One region of the Bacillus sp. GW821-FHT01G09 genome, then DNA from elsewhere that is predicted to be linked to it. Evidence: a T-box and tRNA genes for the amino acid it is inferred to sense, from the RefSeq annotation. Region 1 holds a T-box; the other holds one or more tRNA genes.
The links. A T-box is a leader RNA that pairs with one kind of tRNA and senses whether it is charged. The one in region 1 lies ahead of leuS (leucine--tRNA ligase), so its partner is inferred to be a tRNA-Leu.
Positions count from the first base shown of each region.

Region 2: it has a tRNA-Leu gene. The T-box ahead of leuS (leucine--tRNA ligase) is inferred to sense a tRNA for this amino acid. The anticodon was not compared.

Region 1 is NZ_JBWKWL010000003.1:447,352-475,315, forward strand. Features, by position in the region: gene bioW (6-carboxyhexanoate--CoA ligase) at 1-681, opposite strand, end outside; gene AC07VD_RS12915 (dienelactone hydrolase family protein) at 891-1,790, opposite strand; gene AC07VD_RS12920 (LacI family DNA-binding transcriptional regulator) at 2,009-3,043, shown strand; gene AC07VD_RS12925 (ABC transporter substrate-binding protein) at 3,077-4,357, shown strand; gene AC07VD_RS12930 (carbohydrate ABC transporter permease) at 4,350-5,261, shown strand; gene AC07VD_RS12935 (carbohydrate ABC transporter permease) at 5,258-6,088, shown strand; gene melA (alpha-galactosidase MelA) at 6,108-7,406, shown strand; gene AC07VD_RS12945 (rhodanese-like domain-containing protein) at 7,428-7,739, opposite strand; gene leuS (leucine--tRNA ligase) at 7,855-10,269, opposite strand; T-box leader at 10,379-10,593, opposite strand; gene AC07VD_RS12955 (DUF4257 domain-containing protein) at 10,696-11,031, opposite strand; gene ytvA (YtvA family blue-light photoreceptor) at 11,436-12,221, shown strand; gene AC07VD_RS12965 (MDR family MFS transporter) at 12,253-13,446, opposite strand; gene AC07VD_RS12970 (LMBR1 domain-containing protein) at 13,635-14,381, shown strand; gene bceB (bacitracin ABC transporter permease BceB) at 14,418-16,358, opposite strand; gene bceA (bacitracin ABC transporter ATP-binding protein BceA) at 16,348-17,109, opposite strand; gene bceS (two-component sensor histidine kinase BceS) at 17,211-18,215, opposite strand; gene bceR (two-component response regulator BceR) at 18,208-18,903, opposite strand; gene ytrF (ABC transporter permease YtrF) at 19,000-20,310, opposite strand; gene ytrE (ABC transporter ATP-binding protein YtrE) at 20,300-20,995, opposite strand; gene ytrD (ABC transporter permease YtrD) at 21,010-21,987, opposite strand; gene ytrC (ABC transporter permease YtrC) at 22,017-23,003, opposite strand; gene ytrB (ABC transporter ATP-binding protein YtrB) at 22,997-23,875, opposite strand; gene ytrA (GntR family transcriptional regulator YtrA) at 23,868-24,260, opposite strand; gene AC07VD_RS13025 (hypothetical protein) at 24,294-24,431, opposite strand; gene AC07VD_RS13030 (YtzC family protein) at 24,586-24,858, opposite strand; gene mnmL (tRNA modification radical SAM protein MnmL/YtqA) at 25,020-25,988, shown strand; gene mnmM (tRNA 5-(aminomethyl)-2-thiouridylate-methyltransferase MnmM) at 25,985-26,569, shown strand; gene AC07VD_RS13045 (tetraprenyl-beta-curcumene synthase) at 26,559-27,662, opposite strand; gene ytpA (phospholipase YtpA) at 27,683-27,964, opposite strand, start outside.
Region 2 is NZ_JBWKWL010000002.1:396-4,367, reverse strand. Features, by position in the region: gene AC07VD_RS05395 (Type 1 glutamine amidotransferase-like domain-containing protein) at 70-762, opposite strand; gene AC07VD_RS05390 (spore coat protein) at 804-1,076, shown strand; gene AC07VD_RS05385 (hypothetical protein) at 1,151-1,354, opposite strand; gene spo0M (sporulation control protein Spo0M) at 1,486-2,262, shown strand; tRNA gene AC07VD_RS05375 (tRNA-Leu) at 2,341-2,422, opposite strand; tRNA gene AC07VD_RS05370 (tRNA-Leu) at 2,688-2,776, opposite strand; tRNA gene AC07VD_RS05365 (tRNA-Cys) at 2,784-2,854, opposite strand; tRNA gene AC07VD_RS05360 (tRNA-Gly) at 2,860-2,934, opposite strand; tRNA gene AC07VD_RS05355 (tRNA-Gln) at 2,984-3,055, opposite strand; tRNA gene AC07VD_RS05350 (tRNA-His) at 3,065-3,140, opposite strand; tRNA gene AC07VD_RS05345 (tRNA-Trp) at 3,165-3,238, opposite strand; tRNA gene AC07VD_RS05340 (tRNA-Tyr) at 3,244-3,328, opposite strand; tRNA gene AC07VD_RS05335 (tRNA-Thr) at 3,351-3,423, opposite strand; tRNA gene AC07VD_RS05330 (tRNA-Phe) at 3,429-3,504, opposite strand; tRNA gene AC07VD_RS05325 (tRNA-Asp) at 3,517-3,593, opposite strand; tRNA gene AC07VD_RS05320 (tRNA-Met) at 3,605-3,681, opposite strand; tRNA gene AC07VD_RS05315 (tRNA-Val) at 3,691-3,766, opposite strand; tRNA gene AC07VD_RS05310 (tRNA-Glu) at 3,776-3,847, opposite strand; tRNA gene AC07VD_RS05305 (tRNA-Ser) at 3,882-3,972, opposite strand, start outside.

The DNA.
Region 1 (27,964 bases):
GACTCGGCAGCCCTCTTCAGTCCCGTATTCTTTCATTGCTGTAATACGCTGATAGCCCATTTTCTTACCCGCAACATAGCCTGTTATGTAATCCTGATCGTCCGACCAGCATAATTCTGCAATGGCTGCCGGGTGCCGGCTTACCTTTGAAGCGAGCGCAAGGGCCTCTTTTATTCTTGAATGAGCTGGCACGTGACTGTGAAGCGCCCATTTTTCAAAATTAGCGTCCGGCCAATCCATTCTGGAGACCCGCACCCCTTTTTCTTTTGTTTGATCCATTCGCTTGCCTGTATGAATATCAAACAACACCGCACCCCTGACATCTGACCATTCAGGGATTTGTTCATATGCTTTTTCAATCACGTCTCGTGAAACGCCTTCTTTTTCCAATAACAATCGGGCAAGCTTTTGTCCTTCTTCCGGGCAGCTCACTTCATTCGTATACACAAGCAATGGCTGAATGGTTTTTATCGATTCATGTACCTCTTCAAATTGAATTTGCATAAAATCAGGTTTTCCTCTTGAATGGGATAACCCTTTTTCTAATAAAGCATTGACTGTATGCTTCATCTCATGGAAAGGAATAAGCCGTTCTCCGCCGGATATATGCTTTCCGCCGTCTTCATGAGATCCATTCATAGAAGCCCTCATTCTGACACTATAAAAAGTTTCTTCTTGCATCATTTCTCGCCCTTTCACTGATAACTGAAGAACGTGTAGTGCTTCTCACCTCAATTGTTAACCAATTATATTTAAAGGTTAACAATTAGAATATATTATTCTCTCCTGTTTCTGTCAATAGAAGAAAGCATCGATTTATGGCAGTTGGTTAAAAGGAAACAAAAAGACCGTTTTCACACAAAACGGTCTTTTTCGATTTCTTTTTACAGTCACAGCCACTTTTGCAAAAACCGGACAGCTTCATGCCTCATAACTGCTGTTTCGAAATGTCCCGAAGCAGAACGGACCACTCGGTAGCAATCAGCAGCTCCCTGTCCAGCATAGACAGCTGTCAATTCTTTTTCGATTTTGTCCACGCCCTCGGCCGGCGTTAACCGATCGTGTACACCAACAAGACTAAGGTGCGGGCGCGGCGCGATCAGGCTTTGGATCTCCGATGCGGAAAAATGCTTTGCAAGCGATGGGACGTAATAATAAAAGCCGTGCCTGTCAAGATTCTGTGTTTTGATCAGCACGTGATGATCCACCTGGCTGCACAAATCCACACACACCTTAATCCGGTCATCGAGCGCCGCTGTCCACCACGCCAGCAAACCTCCCATAGACATGCCGATGGTTCCGATCCTGTCAGGCTGAACATCAGAGCGTGACTGCATATAGTCTAACGCACTTAAACTGTCATAAATCATCATCCCCCACATCACTTTTCCGGTGAGAAGCATTTCTTTAAATATCTCGCTTTCCGCTTTTCCCCGCCGATCTCCAAATCCCCAATGATCAATCGCAAGAACGCCGTATCCGAGTGAAGTAAGCTCATCAGAAAAAGAAGGCGTTTTCAAATAATCCGCTCCCTCAATCAGCTCACTTTTTCCCCTATCATACTGGCCTCCATGCGAATGCTGAAACAATACGGCTGGGCACGGTCCTTCTGTTTTCTTCGGCTTCACAAAATAAGCGGGCGCCTTTTCATGTCCATTTAAATCGAGCAGGAGCGTTTCAACGATATTTTCTTCTCTTTCTTCAATACGTAATGTCTCAACACTGATTGGCCTCCGATCAGGCAAATCACCAAGCAATCGAAACAGTTGCTTTCTTCTTTCGGCTCTCATCCCATCACCCTTCCTTATTCGCTTACTTCACATTTACGAGACAGATTCTGGGTTCCCCTTTATTTTTCCAACATAAATCACATCATTTACTAAATATTTAGTAAATATAACGAAATATTCCGAAAACAATTATTGTAACCGCTTACTTTTATATGATAGTATCAATTTATCAAAAACAGATGAGTTAATATTTTACTAAATAGATAAGAGGGATACCCATGGTTCGTATTAAAGATATCGCCTTGAAAGCTAAAGTTTCCAGCGCAACTGTGTCCAGAATTTTAAATGAAGATGAGTCGCTTTCTGTTGCGGGCGAAACGAGACAAAGAGTCATCAACATCGCTGAAGAGCTTGGTTATCAAACCGTTGCCAAACGCCGAAAATCCCGCGGGCAAAAACAGCGGGCTCAGCCGCTGATCGGTGTGCTGAGCTGTCTGTCCCCTGATCAGGAAAGGCAGGACCCTTACTTTTCTTCCATTCGGAAAGGGATTGAAAAGGAATGCTTTGAACAGGAAATTTTCATTACAAATTCGATTCATCTCGGCTCCTTTCAGGAACATATCTTTCGGGAATTGGATGGTGTCATTGTCATCGGCCGTGTTCATGATGAAGCGGTTAAGCATATCAGCGGAAGGCTGGAGCATGCAGTATTTATCAATCATTCACCAGATCCGCAAGCATACGATTCGATTGGAATCGATTTTGAATCGGCTTCACGCCAGGCGATTGATCACCTTTTCGACTTAGGCTACAAACGGTTAGGCTACATTGGCGGACAAGAAAAAGAGCATACGCTGAAGGACGGCCAAAGCATTCGCAGAACGATTGAAGACAAACGCCTGACCGCTTTTTTGGAGTCAGCCACCCCCCAGCCTGAGCATGTGCTGATCGGAGAATACAGCATGCGTGAGGGCTATCGCCTGATGAAGAAAGCAATCGATCAAGGCCATCTGCCGGAAGCATTCTTTATTGCCAGCGATTCTATGGCGATCGGCGCATTAAAAGCGCTGCAGGAAGCCGGACTGCAAGTGCCGCGGGATACTGCAATCGTCAGCTTTAACGGCATTGAGGAAGCTGAATTTGCCAGCACGCCTTTAACAACGGTGAAGGTATACACAGAGGAAATGGGCCGGACAGGCGTAAAACTGCTGCTTGACCGTCTCAATGGCCGAACGCTTCCTCACCATGTCACCCTGCCTACAACATTAATCGTAAGACAAAGCTGCGGATGTACAGCAAAGGAGGTGACATAAGCAAAGATTCATCACGATGATAAGGAGGAAAAGATGAAACACACTTTTGTTTTATTTCTCTCTCTTATTCTGCTTGTTCTGCCCGGGTGTTCAGCAGAGAAAAGCTCAGCAGATACCGCAAAAAAGACGTTAACCATTTATTCTACAATGTCAACCGACAGTGAAAGAGATACGTTCAGAAAACTGGCAGCAACATTCGAAAAGGAACACAGTGACATTCATGTCAGCCTTCATTTCCCAGGCAATGACTATGAAAATATGATGCGTGTCAGAATGGCGGCCAATGATTTGCCAGATCTATTCGATACACATGGCTGGGGGAAAATCAGGTACGGAGAATATACAGCAGATCTCCGGGATATGGAATGGACTCAAGATCTTGATCCCAATTTAAACAGCATCCTCAAAAATAAAAGCGGAAAGGTGTATGCCTATCCGATCAATCAGGCAAAAGACGGTCTGGCGTATAACCGCAATATTTTAGACCGTTACGGCATTGCTCCGCCGGAAACCATGGATGACTTTATCAAAGCACTGAGAACGATTAAAGAAAAGAGCAAGGGAAGCATTGTTCCCTTCTGGTTTGCCGGCTATGACAAAAGCTCATTCGCCCAATATTACGACCAATTCGCTACACCTCTTCTCATCACAGACCCTGCCCAGAATGAAAAAAAACAGCTCACCAACGGCACTTTCAAATGGAATAAATTTACTTACTTATCGAAAATCCTCAAACAAATGCAGAAAGAAAAATTGATCAATATCGACGCCGTAACGGCAAAAAAATCACAGCTCATCGAATTAATGGCCCAAAACAAAATCGCCTTTACAATGCAAGGCGGCACACTCGGCCAAGACGTTGCCCAGATCAATCCGAACGTCAAGGTCGGCATTATCCCGACACCTGCCATCCATCCCGGTGATGACCCGATATGGATCGGCGGTGAACGCTACACGCTTGCAGCATGGAAAGATTCGCCTCAATTAAAAGAGGCAAAAGAATTTATCGCATTTATGGCCCGCCCGGCCAATGCCAAACAAATGGCTGAAGCCACATCGCTTCCTTCAGGGCTGACCAATGTGAAAGCTGATATTTTCTACGCAAACGATTATGAGCATTATCAAGATGTCAAAGTCGAGCCTTACTTCGACCGGTTATACTTGCCAAACGGAATGTGGGATGTCCTGGGCACGGTTGGGCAGGAGCTCGCGGCTGACATTTTGGGGCCTCAAGACATTTCGCAGAAACTGGGAAGAGAATATAAACGACTCCGGGAGCAATCGGAAACACAGGGAGCTGAAAACAATGAGTGAGATCGCAAGGGACGTTCATGTGAAACAGGTTAAGCCAAAAAAGCAGTCCTCACTTTGGTGGATGTACATTCCTGCTTTGCTCTCCGTTCTGGTCTTTATGATTTATCCGTTTGTGAAAGGCACATTGATTACCTTTACAAACTGGAACGGCTTTTCACAAGTCTACCAATGGGTTGGATTCGCGCAATATGAAAGGCTGTTTTCTGATCCTGATACTTGGCATATCTTAAAAAACACTCTGCTTTACGGGCTTGGCAGCACCTTTTTCCAAAATGTGGTCGGTCTTCTGTACGCTCTGCTCTTGAATCAAAGCATTAAAACGAAAGCGGTAACAAGAACAATTGTGTATTTGCCGGTGATGATCAGCCCGCTCATTATGGGCTACATTTGGTACTTTTTCTTCTCCTATGACGGAGGCGCGCTCAACGATTTGCTCGGGGTCTTCGGCATCAGCCCTATTAATGCGCTCGCCAGTCCCTCGCTCAATCCATGGATCATTGTCATGATTAACACCTATCAATATGTCGGGATCGCTATGGTTGTCTACTTAGCCGGTCTGCAAAGCATTCCGAAAGACTACTATGAAGCGGCGCAAATGGATGGCGCGAAACAAGGCCAGCAGTTTTTTACCATCACGCTGCCGCTGTTAATGCCCTCCATTACCATTAATATGGTCATCAACATTATCGGAGGCTTAAAGCTGTTTGACGTCATCATTGCACTCACCGCAGGCGGCCCCGGAAATGCGTCACAATCCATGTCCACGTTTATGTATGATTTGTATTTCAAACGGCAGGATGCCGGCTATGCCGCAACGCAAGGCATATTTATGGCATTTGTCATTTTGATCATCAGCTTTTGCGCGCTTGCGTACTTTAAAAGAAAGGAGACGGAAATGTCATGAGAGCCGCCCGTACAAAAAGCATGCGGATCATTACACTTCTTGCAGCCATTGTGGCCTGTGCGCATTTTATTCCTTTTTATATCCTGCTGACCACTTCATTGAAAGCAAAAGGAGACTACAGTTCGAAATGGATATTTCCAGCCGACATCTCCTTTCATAATTTTTCAGAGGCGTGGGAGCGCGCTTCGCTAGGAAACTCTTTTATAAACACCATGATCATCACAGGTTTTTCTGCCTTGTTATTAATTATATTCGGCTCACTTGCCGCCTACCCGCTTGCCCGGCGGGAAACGAAACTGAATAAAGCTGTTTTTGCCTTGTTGATTTCCATTATGATCATCCCTCCGTTAACGTCCATGGTTCCTTTGTACCGAATGGTCGTGGACGCCGGAATGGTCAATACACACGCAATCGCCATTTTCATCAATACAGCGGCTTACATGCCGTTAACCGTATTCTTATATTCAGGCTTTATCCGATCGACCATTCCAAAAGAGCTTGAAGAAGCCGCAAGAATTGACGGCGCAGGCATGCTGAAAATCTTTTTTACGATTGTGTTTCCTCTGCTGAAGCCGATCACTGCGACCATCTGTATTATTTCTTGTGTCTTTATTTGGAACGACTATCAATTTGCCATTTTCTTTTTACAAGATCAAAAGGTTCAGACATTAACAGTAGCCATGGCAGGTTTTTTCGGAGAAAACGCAAACAACCTTCATTTAGTTGCCGCAGCGGCACTTATGGCAATGCTGCCGATGGTTGTTCTGTTTTTGGCGCTGCAAAAATACTTTATTGCCGGCCTGTCTTCCGGAGCGGTAAAGGGTTAACATTAAAGGGGGAAGCAATATGAAAAAGATTACATTTATCGGTGCAGGGAGCACGATTTTCGCCAAAAATGTTTTGGGAGACTGCCTGTTAACAGAGGCACTGAATGGATTTGAGTTCGCTCTTTACGACATTGATCCCAAACGCCTGCAGGAATCCCAGCTCATGCTCGAAAATCTAAGAGACCGTTATAACCCAAGTGTGGCCATCAACAGCTATGATGACAGGAAACTCGCCTTGCAAAACGCAGGCTATGTCATCAATGCGATTCAGGTTGGAGGATACAAACCGAGCACAGTCATCGATTTCGAGATTCCTAAACGGTATGGGCTGCGCCAGACGATCGCCGATACAGTAGGCATCGGCGGGATATTCAGATCTCTCAGAACAATCCCGGTCTTATTTGATATCGCAAAAGATATGGAGGAAATGTGCCCTGACGCATGGTTCTTAAACTATACAAATCCAATGGCCACTCTTACAGGCGCCATGCTCCGCTATACCAATATCAAAACAATCGGGCTCTGCCACAGTGTTCAAGTGTGCACGAAGGATTTATTTAAAGCTCTCGGAATGGAGCATGACGGAATTGAGGAACGCATTGCGGGCATTAATCATATGGCTTGGCTTTTGGAAGTCAAAAAAGACGGCACAGATTTATATCCAGAAATCAAAAGGAGAGCGAAAGAAAAACAAAAAACAAAGCATCATGATATGGTGCGGTTTGAATTAATGGATAAGTTCGGCTATTATGTCACAGAATCGTCCGAACATAACGCAGAGTATCACCCGTACTTTATTAAACGGAATTACCCTGAACTGATCAGCGAGCTGCAAATCCCGCTCGACGAATATCCGAGAAGGTGCGTCAAGCAAATTGAAAATTGGGAGAAAATGCGGGATGATATAGTCAATAATAAACACCTTACGCACGAACGCTCAAAGGAATATGGTTCAAGAATTATAGAAGCAATGGAAACAAACGAATCATTCACCTTCGGAGGAAACGTCTTGAATACAGGGCTGATCACCAACCTTCCTTCAAAAGCGGTTGTGGAAGTGACATGCGTCGCCGACAGAAAAAAAATTACACCGTGCTTCGCCGGAGAACTGCCTGAGCAGCTTGCCGCCTTAAACCGGACGAATATTAATACACAGCTGATGACAATCGAAGCGGCTGTCACACGGAAAAAAGAAGCGGTTTACCAAGCTGCAATGCTTGATCCGCATACAAGCGCGGAGCTTTCCATGAAGGACATCATCTCCATGTGCGACGATTTATTTGCAGCACACGGCGATTGGCTTCCGGAATACAAATAAAAACTAGGGGACCGCTCTCCCCTAGTTTTTTGGTTTTGTTTCGCCTTCCCAGGCCATCATGCCGCCTTCAACATTGACTGTTTTAAAGCCTTGCTCATCCAGGTACTTGCAGACGTTCATGCTGCGCATTCCTGAGCGGCAGATAAATACGTACTCTTTGTCTTTATCAAGGGTTTCCATTTTTTCAGGAATATCCCCCATGCGAATATGAACGGCTTGCGGGATCATGCCTTCCGCTACCTCTTCATCTTCTCTGACATCAATTAAATATAATTCTTCGTCCGCCTCAATTTTTTCTTTCAAAGCGGCTGTGCTGATTTCTTTTATTTCCAAAGAAAACACTCCTATTCACAGTGATCATGTTCAGTATATCAAAGTCAGCTGAACGATTGCTATTCTGAGACTGATGAAAAAAATCCCCTTTTGGCAAAGGGGATTTTTTCTAGGCTTAGTTTGCCACAATATTGACAAGCTTGCCAGGCACCGCGATGATTTTCCGAATCGTTTTGCCTTCAAGCTGCTCTTTGACCTTTTCATCTGCTTGAGCAAGCTGTTCCAGCTGTTCTTTCGTTGCATCGGCAGGAACCTGTAATTTCGCTTTTACTTTTCCGTTCAGCTGAACAACGATTTCAACTTCATCATCCACAAGTTTTGTTTCATCATATACAGGCCAAGCTTCGTAGGCAATTGTGCCGGAATGGCCAAGCTTCTCCCATAGCTCTTCCGCTAAGTGTGGCGCGACAGGAGAAAGAAGCTTCACGAAGCCTTCCATATATTCTTTCGGCAGTTCTGTTGCTTTATAAGCTTCATTAATAAAGACCATCAGCTGGGAAATACCCGTGTTGAAACGAAGGCCTTCATAATGGTCTGTGACTTTCATGACCGTTTCATGATAGACGCGCTCCAATGTTTCACCCGCGCCTTCAACGATTTTTCCATTAAGCTCACCGCTGTCTTCAATAAATAGGCGCCATACACGGTCAAGGAAACGGCGCGCACCGTCTAATCCTGATTCAGACCAGGCGATTGAAGCATCAAGAGGTCCCATGAACATTTCGTACAATCTCAGCGTATCAGCGCCGTGAGAGGCCACGATTTCGTCAGGGTTGACAACGTTCCCTTTAGATTTACTCATTTTTTCGTTATTTTCACCGAGAATCATTCCTTGGTTGTACAGCTTTTGGAACGGTTCTTTCGTCGGCACTACGCCGATATCATAAAGGAACTTATGCCAGAAGCGGGCATACAGAAGGTGAAGCACGGCATGCTCTGCACCGCCGATATACATATCGACCGGAAGCCATTTTTCCAATTTTTCTGGTGATGCCAGCTGATCCGGATTGTGCGGATCAATATAGCGCAAGAAATACCAGCAGCTTCCCGCCCATTGCGGCATTGTATTCGTTTCTCTTCTTCCTTTTTTCCCTGTCTCAGGGTCTGTGACTTCCACCCACTCTTTAATGTTCGCAAGCGGTGATTCGCCCGTTCCGCTCGGTTTGATTTCATCCGTTTTCGGCAAAATCAGCGGCAGCTCCTCTTCAGGGACAGCTGTTGACGTTCCGTCTTCCCAATGAATGACCGGAATCGGCTCGCCCCAATAACGCTGGCGGCTGAAGAGCCAGTCACGAAGACGGTACGTCACTTTCTTCTCACCGTTTTTCGTTTCTTCCAGCCAAGCGATCACTTTCTCAATCGCTTCCTGTTTGTGAAGACCGTTCAGGAAATCAGAGTTCACGTGCTCGCCGTCGCCAGTATAGGCTGCTTCCTCGACGTTCCCGCCTTTTACGACTTCCTTCACCGGAAGGCCGAATGTTTTGGCGAATTCAAAATCACGCTCATCGTGGCCTGGAACTGCCATGACAGCACCTGTTCCGTATGATGCAAGAACATAATCCGCAATCCAAATCGGCAGTTTTTCTCCGTTCACAGGATTGATCGCATACGCTCCTGTGAATACGCCTGTCTTTGTTTTCGCAAGATCTGTGCGTTCAAGGTCACTCTTTGATTGAATTTCTTTGATATAAGCTTCAACAGCTTCTTTTTGCTCTGCCGTTGTGATGTTTTCCACCAATGCGTGTTCCGGGGCAAGGACAGTGTATGTAGCGCCAAACAGCGTATCTGGTCTTGTTGTAAACACCGTAAAGGAATCATCATGTCCATCTATAGCAAAATGAACGTGAGCGCCTTCCGAACGGCCGATCCAGTTGCGCTGCATATCTTTAATGCTTTCCGGCCAATCAAGCTCTTCCAAGTCCTCAAGGAGCCTGTCCGCATAAGCGGTGATTTTCAGCATCCACTGCTTCATTGGGCGTCTCTCTACCGGATGGCCGCCGCGTTCGCTCTTGCCGTCAATGACTTCTTCGTTGGCAAGAACAGTACCGAGCGCAGGGCACCAATTTACAGGCACTTCGTCAACGTAAGCAAGGCCTTTTTCGTATAGCTTTAAGAAAATCCATTGCGTCCATTTATAGTATTCAGGGTCAGTCGTATTGATTTCGCGATCCCAGTCATATGAGAAGCCAAGCGCTTGAATTTGGCGGCGGAAGTTATCAATATTCTGCTTCGTAAACACAGCGGGGTCGTTCCCTGTGTCAAGCGCATATTGTTCAGCTGGCAGGCCGAATGCGTCCCAGCCCATTGGATGAAGGACATCATAGCCCTGCATGCGCTTCATGCGGGACAGAATATCCGTAGCTGTGTATCCTTCAGGATGGCCGACGTGCAACCCAGCTCCAGACGGATAAGGAAACATGTCCAGCGCGTAGAATTTTTGTTTTTCATTATTATCAAGAGTGGCAAATGTTTTGTTTTCAAGCCAATATGTCTGCCATTTCTTTTCTATCTCTTTGTGCTGAAAACTCAAAGTAAAAACCTCCTTCTGATTGAATACGGCGTGTATGGTTCAAGTATTGACGGGAAGGAGAGGATTATATTCAGAATATTCCCAAACTAAAAAAAACTCCCTCATCCCAAAAAGGGACGAGAGACTTTCGTTTTCCCGCGGTACCACCCTCGTTAGCGCGGCATACGCCGCACTCACTTGATACTTTTAACGCAGTTATGCGTCAGCGGCTTTTCACCGCTGCAACTCTGAGGTGAGTTCGGAAACAAACTTGATTGACTTTCACCAGCCGTCAACTCTCTGCAACAATATCTGTTTCTTACTGCTCCTCTTCATTGTTCTTATCGCAACCGTAATCTAACTGTATTTTATAGAATTCTGTTCATAAGTGCAAGCAGGTTTGTATACAATGGGAATGTACCCTGAACGGGCGGAGATTGAGGACAATTATTCGGGTGGAGTTTTGGTTTGACGTTTGGACTCGGCCGGTTCGCCGCCGCTGTTCAGTTCTCTCACAAAGTCAAAACTTCTGAGAACAGCTTCACCGCCGTAGCCTGAGATAATGGATAAGATGACAAGTTGAATTCCTGAATCGGGGTCAGCGGATAATACAAGTAAAATGGAAGCCGTCATGCCGATAAACCAATCTTCCAAAAATCCAAGGTAGATAAACCGCTTCGTCATTCTGGGCTTCTCCAGCCTACCTCTCTTTTTCACATGACCGAGAATCCCCATGATTCCTCCAATTACACAAGCAATGAGTACCTGATGCAGCATCTTCATCATCACCTTCCTAAAGCCCTTATTTCGTAAAGCGACTTCAGGCCATCCAGCCCCCTTAAACGATTCCGATGATTTTCGATATCTACATACCGGCAAATCTGTAAAAAGCTTGTTTCTTCCATTATATGTGAACACATGATCGGTAAGCTTGATGCATTGGATTCATTTTTCACCCAGTGACATTGACCTAGTCACCTATTTAGCATGTAGAAAACCTTTCCGTTCATATGTTCAAATTCTGTTCTTATTTTTAGTGTATACGAGGACAAGCCCTAATGACAAACAACAAACTGCACTTGCTTGAATCAGAACATGTGTTGTGCTACGGTTACTGTAGAATTCATTTTAAAAAAGGGGAATATCAGGCTTTCGCATAGCAAGCTGACGGCCTAAGGGGGATTTATATGGCTAGTTTTCAATCATTTGGGATACCAGGACAGCTGGAAGTCATCAAAAAAGCGCTTGATCACGTGCGAGTCGGTGTGGTAATTACAGATCCCGCACTTGAAGATAATCCTATTGTCTACGTAAATCAAGGCTTTGTTCAAATGACCGGCTACAAGACCGAGGAAATTTTAGGAAAGAACTGCCGCTTCTTACAGGGGAAACACACAGATCCTGCAGAAGTGGACAACATCAGAACCGCTTTACAAAATAAAGAACCGGTCACCGTTCAGATCCAAAACTACAAAAAAGACGGAACGATGTTCTGGAATGAATTAAATATTGATCCAATGGAAATAGAGGATAAAACGTATTTTGTCGGAATTCAGAATGATATCACCAAGCAAAAAGAATATGAAAAGCTTCTCGAGGATTCCCTCACGGAAATTACTGCACTTTCAACTCCTATTGTCCCGATTCGCAATGGCATTTCGGCTCTTCCGCTAGTCGGAAACCTGACAGAGGAGCGATTTAATTCCATCGTTTGCACATTGACGAATATCTTATCAACATCCAAAGATGATTATTTGATCATTGATTTATCCGGATTGGCCCAAGTGAACGAACAAACGGCCGACCAAATTTTCAAGCTGAGCCATTTGCTGAAATTGACCGGAACTGAGTTAATCATTACCGGCATTAAACCTGAATTGGCTATGAAAATGAATAAACTGGATGCCAATTTTTCGTCGCTGAAAACATATTCAAATGTAAAGGATGCCGTCAAAGTGCTTCCGATTATGTAAAAAGATCCCGCTCATCCGGCGGGATCTTTTATTATGAAGAGATTGATGCCTGCTTATTTGTTTCTTTAGCTGATTTTAGCCGTTTGTCATATAGAAGCGTTGTGGCAATACTGATCAGCAGCAATACCAACAGAGATAAAACAAGAGCCTTAATGCCGTAATGATCGACAAGCACTCCTCCGAACAGGGGACCAATCATTCTGCCGCCTGTCGCCGCACTGTTGACAAAGCCTTGATAAAAGCCTTCTTTCCCTTTAGGGGCAAGCTGATTGGCAATAGTCGGCACAGCAGGCCAAACAAGCATTTCTCCGATAGTCAGGATCACCATCGCAGCGAGAAACATCGGAAATTGCTTTGCAGTCAGCAGCATGCTGAAAGACACAATAAAAATGATAAAGCCGATGACCATTTGCGCTTTTAGCGACTCGGCCCATTTTTTCACCACAAAACTGACGAGCGGCTGGCCGAGCACAATGAGAATTCCGTTAACCGTCCACAGCACGCTGTATAAGGAAAGAGATATTCCAATGCTTTGTGTGTACGAAGCAATTGTGGTTGACCACTGAGAATAAGCCAGCCATCCGAGTACATAGCCTCCGCTTAAAATGATCAGTGCGGCAAATTTTGCTTTGCTGTTCACAGCATCATAATCAAGCACAGACGTTTGGGACGCATCTCCCGTCTGAATATTTCGAAATCCGAAATATACAATAAAGAAAAAGACCAGATACAGCGCGGCATTTGCCAAAAATACATATGAAAACGAGAAAGATGCCACGATACCGCCAAGCGCTGAACCGACGGCCACGCCCGCGTTTTGCGCGACATATATCGCATTAAATGCCTTCCTTCCCCCTTCAGGCCATACCGATCCCGCCATTGCGTAGCTGGCCGGAAAAACAACACCGGAGCCAAAGCCCACAATCGTCAGCAGCACAATATAGGCTGGCCAATCATGAAAAAAGACAAGACCCATCAGGCTTGCTAACGTAATGGCTATCCCAAGCATAATCGATTTAAAACCGCCGATTTTATCAAACAAAAAACCTCCGCATAAATTACCAGCCACACTGGCGCCGGAATTCAGCATCAGGACAAGTCCGGCTACTGTTAACGACTTTCCTAAATGATTATGGATATAAATCGTATTCAGCGGCCATAAAAAAGAAGCACCCGTCACATTGATAAACATTCCAATGACTAAAATTTTAAGAGCACGCGGCATACTCATCCCCCTTTCTTACCTAAAAAAGCTCATGAAAAAAACGAAACCTAAAACGGCTCCGTACGAATCCAGTTATCATAGCACATTCATTCTATCTGTCTCTCTCACATTTTTCAACTGATGAGCGTGAAAAAATCTAACAAATATTGTTTGAAAAATGTAAAATAAATAGAAAAAGGGGTCATATTATGGAAATGGTATTAGCATTCTTAGGTTTTCTGGCATGTCTCATTGCACTGGGCTATGGATTATATCACCTTGTCAGATATGTACTGAAAAAGGAAAAACGTTTCTCCAAGAGACTTTTTTGGCCGCTTTTCATTGGAGGCCTTGTGCTGCTCTTTACCGGGGCAGCATTGGCAGAACCTGACACTTCCGCAGCAAATGCCGAGAAAAAATATTCAGCGCTAAACGCCGAATATAAAAACCTCACAAAAGAGCATGAAGAACTTGAGAAAGAATATAAATCTGTCAGCTCCGAAGCAAAGAAATTAAAAGACAACAAAGAAGATCAAGACAAGCTTGAGAAGCTTAAAAACGAAAATAGCGATCTAAAAAAGACTCAGAAATCATTAAAAGCTGAGATTAAAGAGCTTCAAGAAAATCAAAAGCAGCTCAAAGAAGATGCAAAAACGGCAAAGGCTGAAAACGAAACACTTCGACAAGATAAAACAAAGCTTGAAAATCAATTAAAAGAGACGGAAAGCCAAACCGCCAGTTCTCATGAAGACACTGGAAGTTCTTTAAACAATACGAGTAAAAGTGATGAAACCAAAACAGCTGACAAAGCAGAAGGCTGTAATATCAAAGGAAGCAAAAACGGCATCTACCACACGCCAGGCAGTACATACTACGACCGGACAACCGATCCGGCTGAAATGTTTTGCTCAGTTGAAGAAGCTGAAGCCGCCGGTTATCGGGCGCCAAAACGATAAACAAAAAGCTCCAGAATGTCTGGAGCTTTTTCTGTTTCACAACGACGATTTAATGACCTTCTTATAATAAAGAACTGACAGAAAACCAAAAATGGAGTAGAGCGCAGTATATAACACCATCACCATAATCATAGGCGCCCATACCTCTGATCCGAATAAGAACCAGCCGGATTGGACGGCAAAGTAACTGTGGAAGAGGCCGACAACGAGCGGAATGCCGAAGTTGTACATTTGTTTGATGCGTATCCCCTTTATCAGGTCGCCCTGCGTAAAACCGAGTTTTCTTAAAATTGTATAGCTCGGTTTTTCATCTTCACTTTCTCCCATTTGTTTGAAATAAAGGATACAACCTGATGTAATCAGGAACGTTAACCCTAAGAAGCCGACGATGAACATCACCATACCAAACAGTGATTTTTGCGCAGCGCTTGTATCCAGTCTTGATAAATGCTCGTTTTTCTTGTTCACCTGTTGAAAAAGCTCATTTGCTTTTTCCATTTGATCTTCATGTTTCACATTGACGCCGATAAATGTAGATTGCGCCAGCTGAATGCGGGGGTCTTTATCCTTGTCCAGCTGTTTAAACAGGCTGTCATCCACAATGACAGCGGGCATGCCCCCGCTTGTAAACGTGTAGGATACAAGAAACTCTTCTCTTAATCCTTTATATTTTAATGGCTGCGCCTCATGCTTGCTTTTTACTTTAATAACACCAGAGTCCTTGAAAACCATTATTTTTTGCAGCAAGTCGGTGTATCCTGAGAAAACGGCTTCTCCAGCCGCCACATCGACTCCTTTTACATCTTTGTCGCTAACAACAGCAAGCTGCATATTGCCGGGATCGCCCTGCATCTCTTTCGGAGTTCCATCCATGATATTTGCAATGTCAACATTTGCTTGCAGGACAGGTGTTGCTTTTTTTACAAACGAGATGTTGCTTTCACTCAAACTGTTTTCAAATAACTTGGCATCTTTCTCATTCATGAATGAAAAATCAGCCGCTACATTTTGTTCAGCGGTCTTTTCCGACGAGTAATACGAGATGTAAGCAAGAGATAACAGCCCGATGGCGAGCGCTGAAACGGTTGTAATAATCGTCAGCAGCAATGCGTTCGATTTCATTCTGAACATGATCGATGACAGTGACAGAACCTCAGAAATATTTAAGTAGCCGCCCTTGCTTTTTCGAATGATATTCGAGATAAACGTAACTGATCCTTTATAAAACAAAAACGTCCCGATAATGACAGCCCCCAAGATAAAGCTCATCGCGCCAAACAGTTCGTTAATGGTCTTAAATTTTCCGCCAAACAGCTCAGAAGACACATAGTATCCTGTCAAAATCAGCACGATGCCTAAAGCGCCGATCAGCATTTGGAAAAAGGATATTCTCTTCACTTTATCTTCAGTGGAGGACGTTACTTTAAACAAAGATAAAATACTCTGTTTTTTGATAAACGTATAATTCATGATCATGATCAAAAGGTAAATGCCGCAGAACACAATGACCGTTTGGACCAAGGCCTGCTCAGAAAAATGCAGTTTCGCATCCGATTTGACATCGACAATTTTGAACAGAATCATCAAGACCAGCTTCGATATCGAAAACCCGGCCGCTACCCCGATCGCTAATGAACCGAAATACAGCATGACATTTTCTGCACTTAAGATGCGAAAAATTTTATGCTTCGTCATTCCAATTAATTGAAACAGCCCGATTTCTTTACTCCGTCTCTTAATAAAAATCGTATTGGCATATAAAATGAAGATCGCCACCACAGCCACAAGCAAAATCGAAGCGGTTTTAATAGCCGCAGCTCCCTTAATTGAAGCCTTCACTTCGTTAATTGCTGGATCATACTGCAGCGTGACAAAGGCGAAATAAAGCGCCACGCTAAAGATGAGCGCAAACACATACAGATAGTAATTCCGAAGATTCTTTTTCAAATTTCGCAGGATGAGCTGATTAATGTTCATGCTGCACCCCGCCTAACACGCCTTGCGTTTTCATAATATCCTGGAAAAACGTCTGCCTGTCCTGGCCCCCTTTATTCAGCTGTGTATACATTTGCCCGTCCTTAATAAAAATGACTCTGCTGCAGTAGCTGGCAGCGACGGGATCATGGGTAACCATAATAATCGTGGCGTTGCGTTTTTGATTGAGCTGGCTCAGCTTATTTAATAGATCGGAGGCCGATTTCGAATCGAGCGCGCCGGTCGGTTCATCAGCGAAAATAATGCTCGGGTCATGAATAAACGCTCTTCCAGCGGATGTTCTCTGCTTCTGGCCGCCGGAAATTTCATTCGGGTATTTATCCCGTAATTCATATATTCCCAGTTCCTTTGCAACTTCCTCAAACTTGCGATTGGCTTCCTTTTTTGATAGTTTCGTGATCGATAAAGGCAGAAGGATATTCTCTTTCACTGTCAATGTGTCTAACAAATTGTAATCCTGAAAGATAAAGCCTAAATGCTGTTTTCTAAATTCAGCCAGCTGCTTTTCCTTCATAGCCGTCATGTCATTTCCATTAATATGAATGGTTCCGTGACTGACCTGATCGATTGAGGACAGAACGTTGAGCAAAGTGGTTTTTCCCGACCCGGAAGCACCCATAATACTGACGAATTCGCCCTTTTCAATGTGAATATCGATGCCCTTCAGCACTTCCTGTTTATTCAGCTTGTTTCCATAACTTTTTCGAATTTTATTCGCTTCTAAAATCACCATTTACGCAGTCTCCTTTATATTGGATAATCTCATTATAAAAAGGAATGCCGGGCTTTTCCTTCGATACGGCGAACAAAAAAGAAAAGCATGTGACATTTTCGTCACACGCTTATGACATGTTCAAATTGATTCCGTATTGGAAAGGTTAATGTAAAAACTGTCCCCGCACCAAACTCCGACTCAACATCAATAAGGATCAATAACGGCGCCGCTGCTTTTTTTGCCAAGTACAGGCCCATGCCAGTTGACGCTTGATCATGGTGATCCGTTGTGGATGTAAACCCTTTATCAAAAATACGCGGTACATCTTTTGGATCAATGCCCCTGCCACAGTCTTTCACTTGGAGCTGCGTCTGTTCCCCTTTTTGAAAGCTTTTGATCTCGATTTCAGAGGCTTCGCTGTATTTCACCGCGTTTGTCAGCAGCTGCCTGATGATAAACGCCAGCCATTTTGCATCGCTCAGCACTTCTTTGGCATCGAGCTGTATGTCAAAACCGATCCCTTTTTGGATACACCACGATTGTAAATCTTTGATTTCTTTAAAGATCAAAGGCTGAAGCTGAATGAATTCTACTGACAGGTCGTTTTCAATAAATGAAATGCGTTTTTGATGAAGCTGCTGATCAAGAAGCAGGTGAATACGCAGCCATTCATATGACAGCTGGGATTTCAGTGCTTTTTCTTCCATTCTATCAATGATTAAATGCATCGCTGTTAATGGGGTTTTGACCTCATGTATCCATGCCATCAGCTCATCTTTTTCATTTTCCAATGCTAAGCGATGCCGTGCTGCGGTCTGCTTCAAGTGTTCTGTTTGCCCGGCAATGCTTCTTTCAACCATTGCTTCAAACGGCGTTTCCGGTTCATTTATGGCTGTCACATCGAGATTGTTCTCCCATGTTTTCAAGCTTTTATAAAACGCTGTTTCTTTCCGATAGCGGAACCAAAGGAATATGATAAAAAACAAGATGCACAAATACACCATATAAAGTACATTCCCGAATGATATGGAAGGATCGACAAAAGCAATGAACAGCATCAAAGCCTGCTGAAACAAAAACGCGGCAATCCAGCTCCGCCTTTCGATAAGGAATGCTTTAATCATAGAACTTGTCCTCTTCCTTCGCGATGTAGCCCTGGCCCACCTTTGTCTCGATATATGCGCCAAGCTGCAGGACGTCCAGTTTTTTTCGCAGGCGATTGACATTGACGGTCAGCGTATTATCACTAACAAAACGCTCATCGTTCCACAAGCTTCTGATCAGCTCTTCCCGGCTGACGATCTTGTTTTTTTGCTCTATTAATTGTTTTAGAATGAACATTTCATTTTTGGTCAGTTCAACAGATCCTTTGTCATTGCTGACGAGGTTCTGCTCCGCGTCTACAGCAGCGCCGCACCACGTTTTAATCGTACTCGGCTCCGTATTATAATGGTGCACACGCCGGAACATTGCTTGGATTTTCGCAATCAGCACATCAAAATGAAATGGCTTTTGAATAAAGTCATCTGCCCCGAGCTGCATGGACATCACCATATCAGCAGGATGATCCCGGGAGGATAAAAAGAGAATCGGAACATTTGACCGGGAGCGGATCAGCCGGCACCAATGAAAGCCGTCAAATTTAGGCAGCTGTACATCAATAATGACACAATCAGGATTAACCGCCGCAAATTCCTGCAGCACCTGACTGAAATCCTGAATGCCGTATACATCATAGGACCATCCCGTTAAACGATCCTTGATTTCATGAAACAGCGATTCATCATCTTCAATCAGCAAAAGTTTAAACAATCAACTCACCGCACTTTTTCCTTTTTTATCAAGTGTATAGCAAAACGCCAGCATGCGCTATAGAAAAAGCCGGCTGTCTCAGCCGGCTCGTTCACATTATAATTCTCTTCTCAACGCTGTCAGCACGTTGGTTTTGGTTGCTTTTCTCGCCGGGTTCATTCCGGAAATGACTGCGACCCCTCCGCAAATCACAACGGCAATGATCACAAGGCTCGCCGGGATGTAGGAGAATGTGTAATTCAAGTCGCCCGCATCGCCTCCGCTTGTGGCCGCGAGAATCATCGGAACGGCCAGGTTGACAAGGTAGCTGACGCCGTAGGAAATGATAATTCCAATCACACAGCCTAAAATCCCGATATACGCGCTTTCCATCAGGAACATTCGGCGAATGATAGACGGACTCGCCCCAATCGCTTTCATAATGCCGATCTCTTGTGTTCTCTCTGTCACCGCCATCGTCATCGTGTTAAAAATGCCGATCGCTGAAATGATAACTGCGATACATCCGACAAAGATCAGTCCGATTTTGAAGACCATGAAGAAGGTGTTGGCCCCCTCAAGTTCGGTAGTCACTGATGTGACATAGTACCCGTCATCTGTTAGATCATTTGTCAGCTGTTCCACATTCTCAAACTTATCAGCAAAAACGCCAATCTTAGTTTCAACATTTCCGTCTTTGAAATCTAAGAATTCCGAAAAATCTTTTTTGAATTGATCACTGATAAAAATGTTTGAGTCCTCCATCCAGTCTTGAGATGGTTTTTTTGTAATACCGACAATTTTAAAGTCATATGTTTTTGTTTTTGTAACATCCCCTGTTTTAGGATCTGTCTTCGATACACTTAGTTCTATTGTTTTATTCAGAATATCTTTCGTATAGCCCTTTGGTTCTTTTATATCTTCTGGATTTCCTTTTGCTTCCTCGATTTTTTTGTTATAATCTTCCGATTCTTTTTTCGTTAATAATCTCTTTGCGAAGTCGTATCCTACTACGATTTCATTTTCCGACTTTGCGACTCTTCCCTTTTCCAATTCCATATTGGCCTTTAATTCATCATTCATATTAGTAAAAATGAGATTTGAGCTTTCATTTGTACGATTGCCTAAAGTAGCTTTGTTTGGTTCATACACTTGCGTTCTTTCTACAACTGACCTTACGTGATCATACTTCTCTAAATCAGCTTTTTTAATAGGCTTGTCTCCTTCCTTGCCCATTACACTGACTTTCGTTACAACCTGCTGGCTCATTGTCATATCTGTAATTGTCTTTTGAATCCCAAACCCAACGGACGACAGCACAACCAAAAACGCACACGCCATTGTTGTCGCAAGAATCGTCATAAAGACGCGAAGTCTGTTTTTCTTCATATTTCTTCTGATAAAATGAACCTGATCCTTAAACCTCAACGGTAATTCCTCCTTTTAGCACACCATCATGAAGCTGAAATTTTGAATGTCCGATAGAAGCGACTTCATCATCGTGAGTAATGATCACAAATGTAATGCCACGCTCACGATTCAGCTGCTGGATCAATTCCAGCACTTCATGTTCCGTTTCTGAATCAAGGCTTCCCGTCGGCTCATCCGCTAAGATAATCGAAGGATTTAAAATCAACGCTCGAGCAATACTGACACGCTGCTGCTGGCCGCCTGACAGTTCATTCGGATAATGAGCGGCATGGTTTTCCAGACCGACGCGTTTCAGCATGTCCTGCACCTTTTGCTTCCGCTCAGATGGCTTGATTCCTTTTAACGCCAGCGGCATTTCCACATTCTCATACGTTGTTAAGCCCGGAATGAGCTGAAAGCTTTGAAAAATAAACCCGAAATGGTCAAGCCGAAATTGCGCCCATTCCTTTTCATTAAACCCCGTAACATCAGTGCCATTAATGACAATCCGCCCTTTTGTCGGCGATATGTAGCCGGAAATCAAATTCAAAAGCGTTGATTTCCCTGAGCCGCTTCGCCCGACAATACAGGCGATCTCACCTTTCGCCACACGTAATGAAACATCCTTCAATACTGGAACTTCATTCTCACGGCCCTTTTTTCCGATCGTGAAAGAATGGTCGATATGCTGAACATCAATCATATGTTCTCTCTCCCTTACAAAAGTTTCATTTTTTTATAAATCGCAAAATAACTAATCAAGAAACCGATTACCGCACCTGTACCCATGCCAATGAGATAACCGGCAAAGCTCTCGCTTGCCGTAAAACCAAAATAGCCGAAGCCCATGATTCCTATGATAATAACGATGATCTGCACCGGGCGGTTAAGCGGCTTCCATAAGAAGAAATATCCGTTTCTTTCATTAGACAGTTTGACAAAGCTAATATAGCCGATAATGTAAAAAATGATAGTCATGATAGCCGGAATGACTAAATAATATGGTGAATTCTCAGCCCATTTCGAGTCTACATAAATTATCGGAATGAAATACTGCACCCATTTAGGTACTGGACCATGGATAAAATCTATTGATCCGCCAAAAAGGATCTCCAGGTTGATTGCAGGCAGGCTGATGAGCAAAAATGGCGAAATGGCCACGGTAAATGAGACCAAAAGCTGGGCAAAAATATTTCCTGTCAGAGCTCCTCCTGCCATAACTAGCGAATAAGCCAGCATGCTGATGATGATCATTCCAAGGCTGTAATTGTGAAAATAATCGGCCTGATCAGGCTTCAAAAGCATGATCAGCAAAACAGATAAAACATAACCTATGAGTTGCGGTATCACAATCACCATTCCGCCATTAAGGAACTTCGCATGAAATATCTGCCCTCTTGTATACGGAAGGCTTAATGTAAAATCAAAAAAGCTCTTGCTTCGTTCAATCCCTAGCTGGCTGACCGCCAAAACGACTCCCCAAATCCAAAACAATGAGATAAATGAGCTGTTTAAATAATCAACGCTGAATACGCAGGGGCCGACCCAATTTTCTTTTCCAGTGACACAGCCTTGATAGATGAGATACATATTTAAAATTGATAATGGATTACCCAATATAAAAACCAAAATGGTGATAACTAAGGCGACTTTATTCTGCCGCCACTCTTTGTAAAGCAGTCCTGAATCCGGCAACTCACTTCCCTCCAAACCTAAGGCATTTCTTACACTTTTGTTTTCTTATAAATAGAGAAGTAGCTCACAAAGAATCCAGCCACTGCCCCAATGATCATACCCAAAATATAACCAATAATGGAATGTCCGGTATAGTATCCAAATAAACCAAATCCAAGGATGCCGAAAGCCATAACCAGAATTTGCACCGGACGGTCTAATCTGTTCCATAAGAAAAAGTGTCCGTTTCGTTCACTGGGATGCTTTTTGAAGCTTATCAAACCAATCAAGTAAAACAGAATGCTCATGGCAGCTGGAATCATTAAAATATATTTACTATCGATAAGCCAGTCACTTGCAACATAACCAATGGGCACAAGATATAATAAATTGCTCGTCAGAGAGAAATACACCTCCGGGGAAGGAAATATTTCCCATATATTCACACCAAAAACAACTTCAAAGTTTCCAACCGGCAATGCAACAATTAAATATGGCAATACCGCAGCAGCAAATGCCGTTAATAACTGGGCAAAAACATTTCCCGTTAATGCACCAGCAGCCATCAACAAACAATAAGCCATAAAACTAATCACAATTACTCCAACGCTGCTGTGCTCAAAAAAGTAGACGTGTTCAGGGTTATAGACAAGAATCAGCAGCCACGCAAATAAAAAGCCAATTAATTGCGACACCACAATCACAAAACCGCCTAACCAAAATTTCGTCTGAAAAATTTGGCTTCTGTTATATGGGAGGCTTAATATAAAATCCATCGTGCCTTTCGAACGTTCCATTCCGAGGAAGCAGACCGCCAAAATGACCCCCGGCACCCAGTTGATATCTATTAGATTGCTTCTATGATAATTCACAATAAATTCACAATATTGCGGGTCTTGATGAGCCAGACACCCTTGATAAGACAAATACGTATTAACGATAGAAAGCGGATTTGCCAACACTAAAAACACGATACTTAACAAAATCACCACTTGATTCTGTTTCCACTCTCGATAGAGGAGACCTCGGTCTACCATCTCCGCTTCCCTCCAAACTTCGCAATGAACACTTCTTCCAGGTTGACAGGAAGCTCATTCCATACTTTTGGCTTCAGCTCTCTCAAAAAGCTCTTTTTCTCCTCATCGCTTTTCGGAATCAGCACTGTGTAAAACACGCCGGCCTGATCGAGCATCGGAATGTTTTGCTCTCTGATGGCCAAATTGACATCTGTATCGAAAGCCATTTGAATTTTAATGTATTCTTCTTTTAACTCATCAAGATCCATGACGTTGGTCAGTCTACTATCTTCGAGAAAACCAATTCGGTTGCACATCCGTTCAATGTCCTCAAGGCGATGGGAGGTGATCAGGATGCTCGTATCACGCTCTGCCACTTCATCGACCATCAGCTGCAGCACATCATGCCTTGTCACCGCGTCTATTCCATCCGTCGGCTCATCAAGAAGGATCAGCGCCGGTCTCGCCGCAAACGACAGAACGAGGGACAGCTGTTTTTTCAAGCCTGTCGACAGTTCGCGATATTTTTTCGTTTCCGGAATTTCGTACCTGTTCATCAGCTCATTCGCGTACGTGACATCAAATTTTGGATATATTCTTCTCAAAATATCGACTAACTGCTTGTATGTATACTTATCGTAAAAAGGATTTTGAACAGGCATGTAGATGATATTTTGTTTGACCTTCGGGTGCTTTTTGATTTCTACGCCGTCAAATAAAATCGTTCCGCTGTCAGCGAAAATGATTTGCTGGATTAAGCGAAGCATCGTCGTTTTGCCCGATCCATTGCGTCCAAGCAATCCAAAGATTTCTCCTTTTTCGATTGTTAATGAAACATCTTTTAATACTTGATTGCCGTCAATCACTTTTGACAGCTGCCGCAGTTCAATCATTTTTTTTGCCTCCCTTCACATCAGCGCTGATTTCCTTTATCCATTCGTGCAGTTTTTCCAGCTCAACCCCTGCATAGTGTGCATCGATGATGAGCTGTTTGAGTTGCTCTTTAATCATCGTCATCTTCCCTTCAACCAGTGTCGTTTTTGCATTCTCCGATATATAGGTCCCTCTGCCCCGCAGCGTTTCAATAATCCCCTCTCGCTCAAGTTCTTTATACGCTTTGCTGACAGTGTTCGGATTCGCAATAATGATCGTTGCCAATTCTCTGACAGAAGGAAGCTTATCACCAGGCTTCATGATCCCTTTCAAACAAAGCTCTTTCATTTGCTGAATAATTTGTTCGTAAATGGGTGTTGAGCTTCTTGGATCGATTTGAATCATTTACTTCCCTACTTTCTATACGATCTGAACCTTTTATAGATAAAAATGATCAATTATACTTTTTTGCCATTCAAAACCGATCATCACAAGAACAAGAAAAAAAGAACAAGCGATCACAGATGCCGCAATCAGCATTGGCACGTTACGTTTGTTTCGATTTTTACGTTTCATAACTGCCTCCCTTAACGTCAATATATAAAAGATTTTATATTAGTGTCTATAGTGTATTACTTCAATTAGTACACTTAATACAATAAATACTTTGACTCACAAAGTCAATCCTTTTTTTACAAAAAAACGGACCCTTTTAAAAGGGTCCGTTTTCCTACACATCAAGAGGGTGCTGCAGGATCATATTATTTTGCAAAGATTGAAGCTGAAGTCTCATTCTGTACAGCTGTTCTCTTTGCTGATCATTTGACGACAGCCATAGTTTATTCAAGGCATTTACCGCATCTTCTAGCTGCATTTGTGCATCACTATATTCTTGATCGTTATAATGCTCTTGTTTAGAAGCGATTTTCAGCTGTTCTTCAGCATAATCATAGGCCTGCATACATTGCTGGAGATGTTCATCTACTGATTGTCTTGTTGCCACAGTAACCCCTCCTCTTGGTAATGGAAATCATCCATCATTCATATTGTAGCCTCATCTGACTTTATTCAATAAAGTAATTTATGGTCGATATTCATTTGTTCTCTTGTGAAATGCGTGCTACAATTTTAGGATGCAATCGTACGCAAGGAGGCACATGAATTGTGATGCAGAACAATCCTTTTCCTTATTCAAATACGGAAAAACGCTATCATACATTGAATTATCATCTCAGAGAACATTTCGGCCATAAGGTGTTTAAAGTAGCGCTTGACGGCGGTTTTGACTGTCCGAATCGGGACGGCACCGTAGCCCACGGAGGCTGTACTTTTTGCAGCGCAGCAGGCTCCGGCGATTTTGCCGGGAACCGGGCCGATGATTTAATTACGCAATTCCATGACATCAAAAACCGCATGCACGAAAAATGGAAGGACGGCAAGTACATCGCTTATTTTCAGGCTTTCACAAACACTCACGCCCCGGTTGAGGTGCTTCGTGAGAAATTCGAATCCGTCCTCGCCTTAGATGATGTGGTCGGCATTTCGATCGCCACACGCCCGGACTGTCTGCCTGATGATGTCGTTGATTACTTGGCAGAGCTGAATGAACGTACGTATTTGTGGGTGGAGCTTGGGCTTCAAACAGTTCATGAACGGACTGCACTTCTGATCAACCGCGCACATGATTTTAACTGCTACGTGGAAGGCGTCAATAAATTAACAAAACACGGCATACGTGTCTGCTCGCATATTATCAACGGGCTGCCTTTGGAAGACCGGGACATGATGATGGAAACGGCAAAGGCCGTCGCAGATTTGGACGTCCAGGGCATTAAAATCCATCTGCTTCACCTACTGAAAGGCACGCCGATGGTCAAGCAATATGAAAAGGGCAAGCTGGAATTTCTTTCTCAAGATGATTATGTGCAGCTCGTGTGCGATCAGCTTGAGATCATTCCGCCTGAAATGATCGTCCACCGCATTACAGGTGACGGACCGATTGAGTTGATGATCGGGCCAATGTGGAGCGTCAACAAATGGGAAGTTCTTGGCGCCATTAATAAAGAGCTAGAAAATCGAGGCAGCTATCAAGGAAAGTTCTTTCAGCGCCTTGAGGAGGAATCAGCGCTATGATTTTGAAGAAAATTCTCCCTTATAGCAAAGAACTGCTGAAAATGGCCGCGGGAGAAGGAGATATTGTCGTAGATGCGACAATGGGTAACGGACATGATACACAGTTTTTAGCGGAGCTTGTTGGTGAAAACGGCCATGTGTACGCATTCGACATCCAAGAATCAGCCGTGGCCAATACAAAGGAACGGCTCGGTGACATGTATCAAGCGCGAACAACGTTATTTCACAAAAGCCATGATAAAATCGCTGAATCCCTCCCGCCTGAAACACATGGCAAAGTGGCGGCCGCGGTATTTAACCTCGGCTATTTGCCGGGCGGGGACAAATCAATTACGACAAACGGAAGTTCCACGATCAAAGCAATTGAACAGCTTCTCAGCACCATGAAAGATGAAGGTCTGATTGTTCTCGTCGTCTATCATGGCCACCCGGAAGGCAAAGCTGAAAAAAACGACGTGCTTGAGTTTTGCCGGGACTTGGACCAGCAATCAGCCCGTGTATTAACATACGGATTTATCAATCAGCAAAATGACCCGCCATTTATTGTCGCCATCGAAAAAAAAGCTCAGATCAGCAAATGATTTGAGCTTTTTTCTTTGAGTTTTTCATCCAGGACATTTTTTGAAATTTCCGGTAGGCTCTGCCGTTGATATAAAAGAAAAGGGAGGTTTTTCCGCTGGCTTTGATCAGCTTCTTTGCGAGCCGGCCCATTTCCTTTTGGCCTGCCACTTTATCATCTGACAAATAAACACCAAGCAAGCCGCGATTGATTAAACGATGGAAGTTTTCATGCGGAATGCCTTGTAGATGCTCGTCGGCTTTATGGATAAAGTGTTCAAGCCGATTCATCATCTCTTCATGAGACTGATAATACGAGCAGAAATTCAAGTCTCCTTCCAGCAAGTCCTCCTCTTGATCAATCAAATAATCAAGAAGAATATGAAGACCCTGTATGTAAGGAAAATAACTGTCGCGGATTTTTTTAGCGGTGCTTTCTGTGAAATCAGGCTGGAACGAATACGCAACCAGACAGAAAATGCCTAACGTTGAGCCTGCACAGGCTGAAAATTCATACCATTCCATCTCAGGCAGCTCTGATTCATATTGAGTAAACCACTTTTCAAGCCGCGGAACACGCTCATGCTCAATAACGTGCTTATGCACCTGCAAATCGCAATAATAGCCGCACAGTTCAAGCAGATAAGGTTTAATCATGTCATAGTGCTCAATGGAACCAAGGACACGCTGGCACGTTTTGACCAGTTCGTGCAGATATCCGCTGTCATCCTGTTCTTCCCTGAATTGATAATAATTTTGCAGTTCCGCTCCCACTGTCAGTGCGTCCTGCATTGAGGCATGGAGCATCCGAAAATCCTGCGGGTCCAGCGAGGTGCTGCGGTCACATAGATTGTCCAAATAATCACTAATCGTTTGATACGCGATGATAAACTCGACACATTTCTGCTTTTGGCTGCCTGACAATAAGGCCAGTATGCCGCCGCCTTCACAGTGAAACGTTTTGTCCCGAATACTTGCGGTTGCCTGTGCTTTCAATTCACTGTTATGAATCGATTCTGATTTTTGCTTCCATATGTCCAGCTCTTGATGAACGAGCGGAAAAATATCTCGATATACCTTTGTCATCAATCCAAAAGGATGTTCCGGTACTGTCAACACATGCACCCCCTACTAGTTCAAATATATTGATCAGTAAACGCTCTTGCTGCTTTAAAGACATCTTCTCTCTCGGGTTCATTGAAGATCTCATGGTAAAGCCCTTCCCACTCTCTGTATGCTTTATTATGAGAAGCAACACCATTAAACCACTTGATGACCATCGTTTTGTCAACAAGCTTGTCATCACCGGCTTGCATCACAAGAAGCGGAACTTTCAAAAATGCCTCTGTCGGCACCATTGCCGATTCAATTGTCTTTAAAAGCTCTCTGTACCATCTGACAGAAACTTTCCTGACGTA
Region 2 (3,972 bases), on a different contig from region 1:
GATTTCGCACTCATCTTATCATAAAATCAATCTGAAAAAAAGAGGAATATAGATAATATTCAGCCAATTTCACCCTAAATATTTGACCGGCAACGGGATTTCAGCTATTTCATGTTCAGCCATCATCACCCGATATGCCTTTGCACCCGACCTTGAACTCACAGTCTGAAACAGCTGATCATTTATGAAATGGAGAGCAGCCCCATCATCCGCTGCATAGCCACTGCATAAGAACTTGTTAGATATCAGCTGGTGGTATGCCGGTCTCCGATCCTTTTCCCCGTCATAATGGGGACAAAAGCTCCCTTGCAAAAAACCTAAACTTTTCAAACTTGTCAGCGGTCCGGCTGAATCTGTCACCCCTTCTTCAAACCAGCAGATCGCATCGGCACTTAATCCAGCTACAACCACACCGTTCTTCCATGCTTCCCTGAGAATATGATCCAGCCCACACTCTTTCCATAACACAAGTAAATTCCGCGTATTTCCACCGCCAACATAAATCACGTCCATTTCCATAACAAAAGAAGCTAAATCTGTTGATGGCGGCTTAAACAAAGATAAGTGAGACGGCACACAATCCAGTGTTTTAAATGCATGATAAAACCGCTGAATATAGTTTTGGGAATCTCCGCTCGCCGTCGGCAAAAAACAAATACGAGGCTGCTCTCGTTTTGATTGATTGAGGATATATTGATCGAGGGACAAATTATCCGGATCCATCGAAAAACCCCCGCCCCCCATCGCAATAATCTGCTTCATCATCACACCCCCCAACAAAATTTGTTGCTTATTATAGCATTTTGTATAGAAGCAAGAAACAAAGCCAAATACTTTCTTATCAGGAGCTGCTAAAAAAACAAAGGAGGTGGTTTCCCATTGAACAAAGTCTTTGTCCCAAAGATATTCTTGATTTGTTAACAACAATAAAAACCAGCATTAACAAATACACTGTCGCAATAACAGAAGCCGAAAATCCCCACATCAGAAGAGCATTGCATGATCAATTAGATACAACTGTTTATCTCCATGATGAACTGTCAGATCTTCTGTTAGAAAAGGGGTGGCTCGGGTGAGCAATTACGCTTTTATCTTGCAGTAAAGACCACAAAAAGAGACGGGATCTCAAAGATGAGATGCCGTCTCTTTTTTATTGCTCCACTCTTCTTAAAGCCTCGTTTACCGTTTCTTTTATAAACGCGTCTTCACCGCTTAATCGGTCTAAACTGAGATCACCGTTTCTCAGCCTTTCGGAAATATTGTTTATATCCTCCTCTACTGTGATTTGCAGCTCACCAGCCAAAAACATTCTGTGTAATTCATCTGCAACCAAACTTTCTTTATTCACTTCCATCCACTCCTTTATTTTCTTAGTCTGTCCCTAGGCCGAGACGAATAATAGGAAAAAAGTATGAATCAGATGAATCTTTTTTCCTCCTTCTTACGTATATCTGTTGAGAAAAAAGAAAAAGGGGAAGATCTAACATGTCACTTTTTAAGAAGCTTGCGGCAAGTGCCGGAATTGGAGCAGCAAAAGTTGATACTATTTTAGAGAAAGACGCATATTTTCCTGGAGAAGAAGTACAGGGAACTGTACATGTCAAAGGCGGAAAAATCGCTCAGGACATCCGTTATATCGATTTACAGCTTAGTACACGGTATGTCATTGTAAAAGACGATGAAGAGCACCGGAAATACGCTACAATTCATTCTTTCCGGGTCACTGGTTCATTTACCATTCAGCCTGGTGAAGAGCATCAATTTCCGTTCACATTCACTCTGCCTCTAGATACGCCGATCACTGTAGGGAAAGTAGAGGTTGCCGTGGTGACAGACCTTGACATTCAAGGCGGTATCGATAAATCCGATCATGACCGCATTTTCGTTGAAGCGCACCCTTGGATTGAAAATGTGCTTGAAGCAATCGAAAACCTGGGCTTCCGTCTTAACGAAGCAGACTGCGAACAAGCGCCCTACTTCCAGCGTCGTCTTCCGTTCGTTCAGGAATTCGAATTCGTTCCGACTTCCGGATATTATCGTCAGATGCTTGATGAATTAGAGCTCATTTTCCTTTTAGACGAAGACGGTTTGGAAATCATTTTCGAAGTCGACCGCAGAGCAAGAGGACTCCGAGGGCGGCTGGAAGAGATGTATAATGACGGAGAACAGCTTGTACGCGTCCGTTTCAGCCAATCAGAGCTTGAAGATACAGAAGAGCTAGAAGAGGTGCTAGAAGAGATCCTAGACCAATACGCTGAGTAAGTATAAAAAGGAGCCGAGGCTCCTTTTCTTTAATAAAAAATAAAAACCCGTTTCTGTTAAGAAACGGGTTTTTCAGTATACCGGTGGTCGGGGTCGAACCGACACTCCAGAAGGAACACGATTTTGAGTCGTGCGCGTCTGCCAATTCCGCCACACCGGCAAGTTTTACGTCGTATCTAACCGACGAATATAAATATATCATGGATCTCATAAAGTGTCAACGTATTTCAAAAAAGTTTTTATGGAAATATAAAATAAAAGTGTTGAAAGACTAGCTATACAGCCGCTTTATAATAGGCCTCGGAACTTAACTTGTTATGATAAATCAAAGCATTAAAAAAATGATCTACATAAGTAGATCATTAATATGATTAGTTATAATGATAAAACACAAACACCAATTCAACTTACCATGTAAGTAAAATTGGTGCCGAGGGCCGGACTTGAACCGGCACGGTAGTCACCTACCGCAGGATTTTAAGTCCTGTGTGTCTGCCAATTCCACCACCCCGGCAATAAGAAGGCGACACCCGGATTCGAACCGGGGATAAAGGTTTTGCAGACCTCTGCCTTACCACTTGGCTATGCCGCCGTAATTGGAGCGGAAGACGGGATTCGAACCCGCGACCCCCACCTTGGCAAGGTGGTGTTCTACCACTGAACTACTTCCGCATTTTTAATGGACTTAATACACTATATGCAGTTGATATAAAAAGTGAGACTGGGCTAGCTGGATTCGAACCAACGCATGACGGAGTCAAAGTCCGTTGCCTTACCGCTTGGCTATAGCCCAATGATAATATGGGGCGATTGATGGGAATCGAACCCACGAGTGCCAGAGCCACAATCTGGTGCGTTAACCACTTCGCCACAACCGCCATAATCTCAAGATGTCATAAATTTGGCAGGGGCAGTAGGAATCGAACCCACACCGGAGGTTTTGGAGACCTCTGTTCTACCGTTAAACTATGCCCCTATAAATGGTGGAGGGGGGCAGATTCGAACTGCCGAACCCTGAGGGAGCGGATTTACAGTCCGCCGCGTTTAGCCACTTCGCTACCCCTCCACATTAAATTTTGAAAAAACAGTGCCGGCAAGAGGACTTGAACCCCCAACCTACTGATTACAAGTCAGTTGCTCTACCAATTGAGCTACACCGGCATAGGTGGTGGCTCGGGACGGAATCGAACCGCCGACACACGGATTTTCAGTCCGTTGCTCTACCAACTGAGCTACCGAGCCTAAGTATTTAAATGGCGGTCCGGACGGGACTCGAACCCGCGACCTCCTGCGTGACAGGCAGGCATTCTAACCAACTGAACTACCGGACCATTTTAAAATTTGGTTGCGGGGGCAGGATTTGAACCTGCGACCTTCGGGTTATGAGCCCGACGAGCTACCGAACTGCTCCACCCCGCGATGATATAATGGTGGAGGATGACGGGCTCGAACCGCCGACCCTCTGCTTGTAAGGCAGATGCTCTCCCAGCTGAGCTAATCCTCCATCATATAATGACCCGTACGGGATTCGAACCCGTGTTACCGCCGTGAAAGGGCGGTGTCTTAACCGCTTGACCAACGGGCCCAGACTTTCAATTGTAATTATGTATAAGTATCAGTGGCGGAGAGCAAGGGATTCGAACCCTTGAGACGGAGTTGACCGCCTACACGATTTCCAATCGTGCTCCTTCGACCACTCGGACAGCTCTC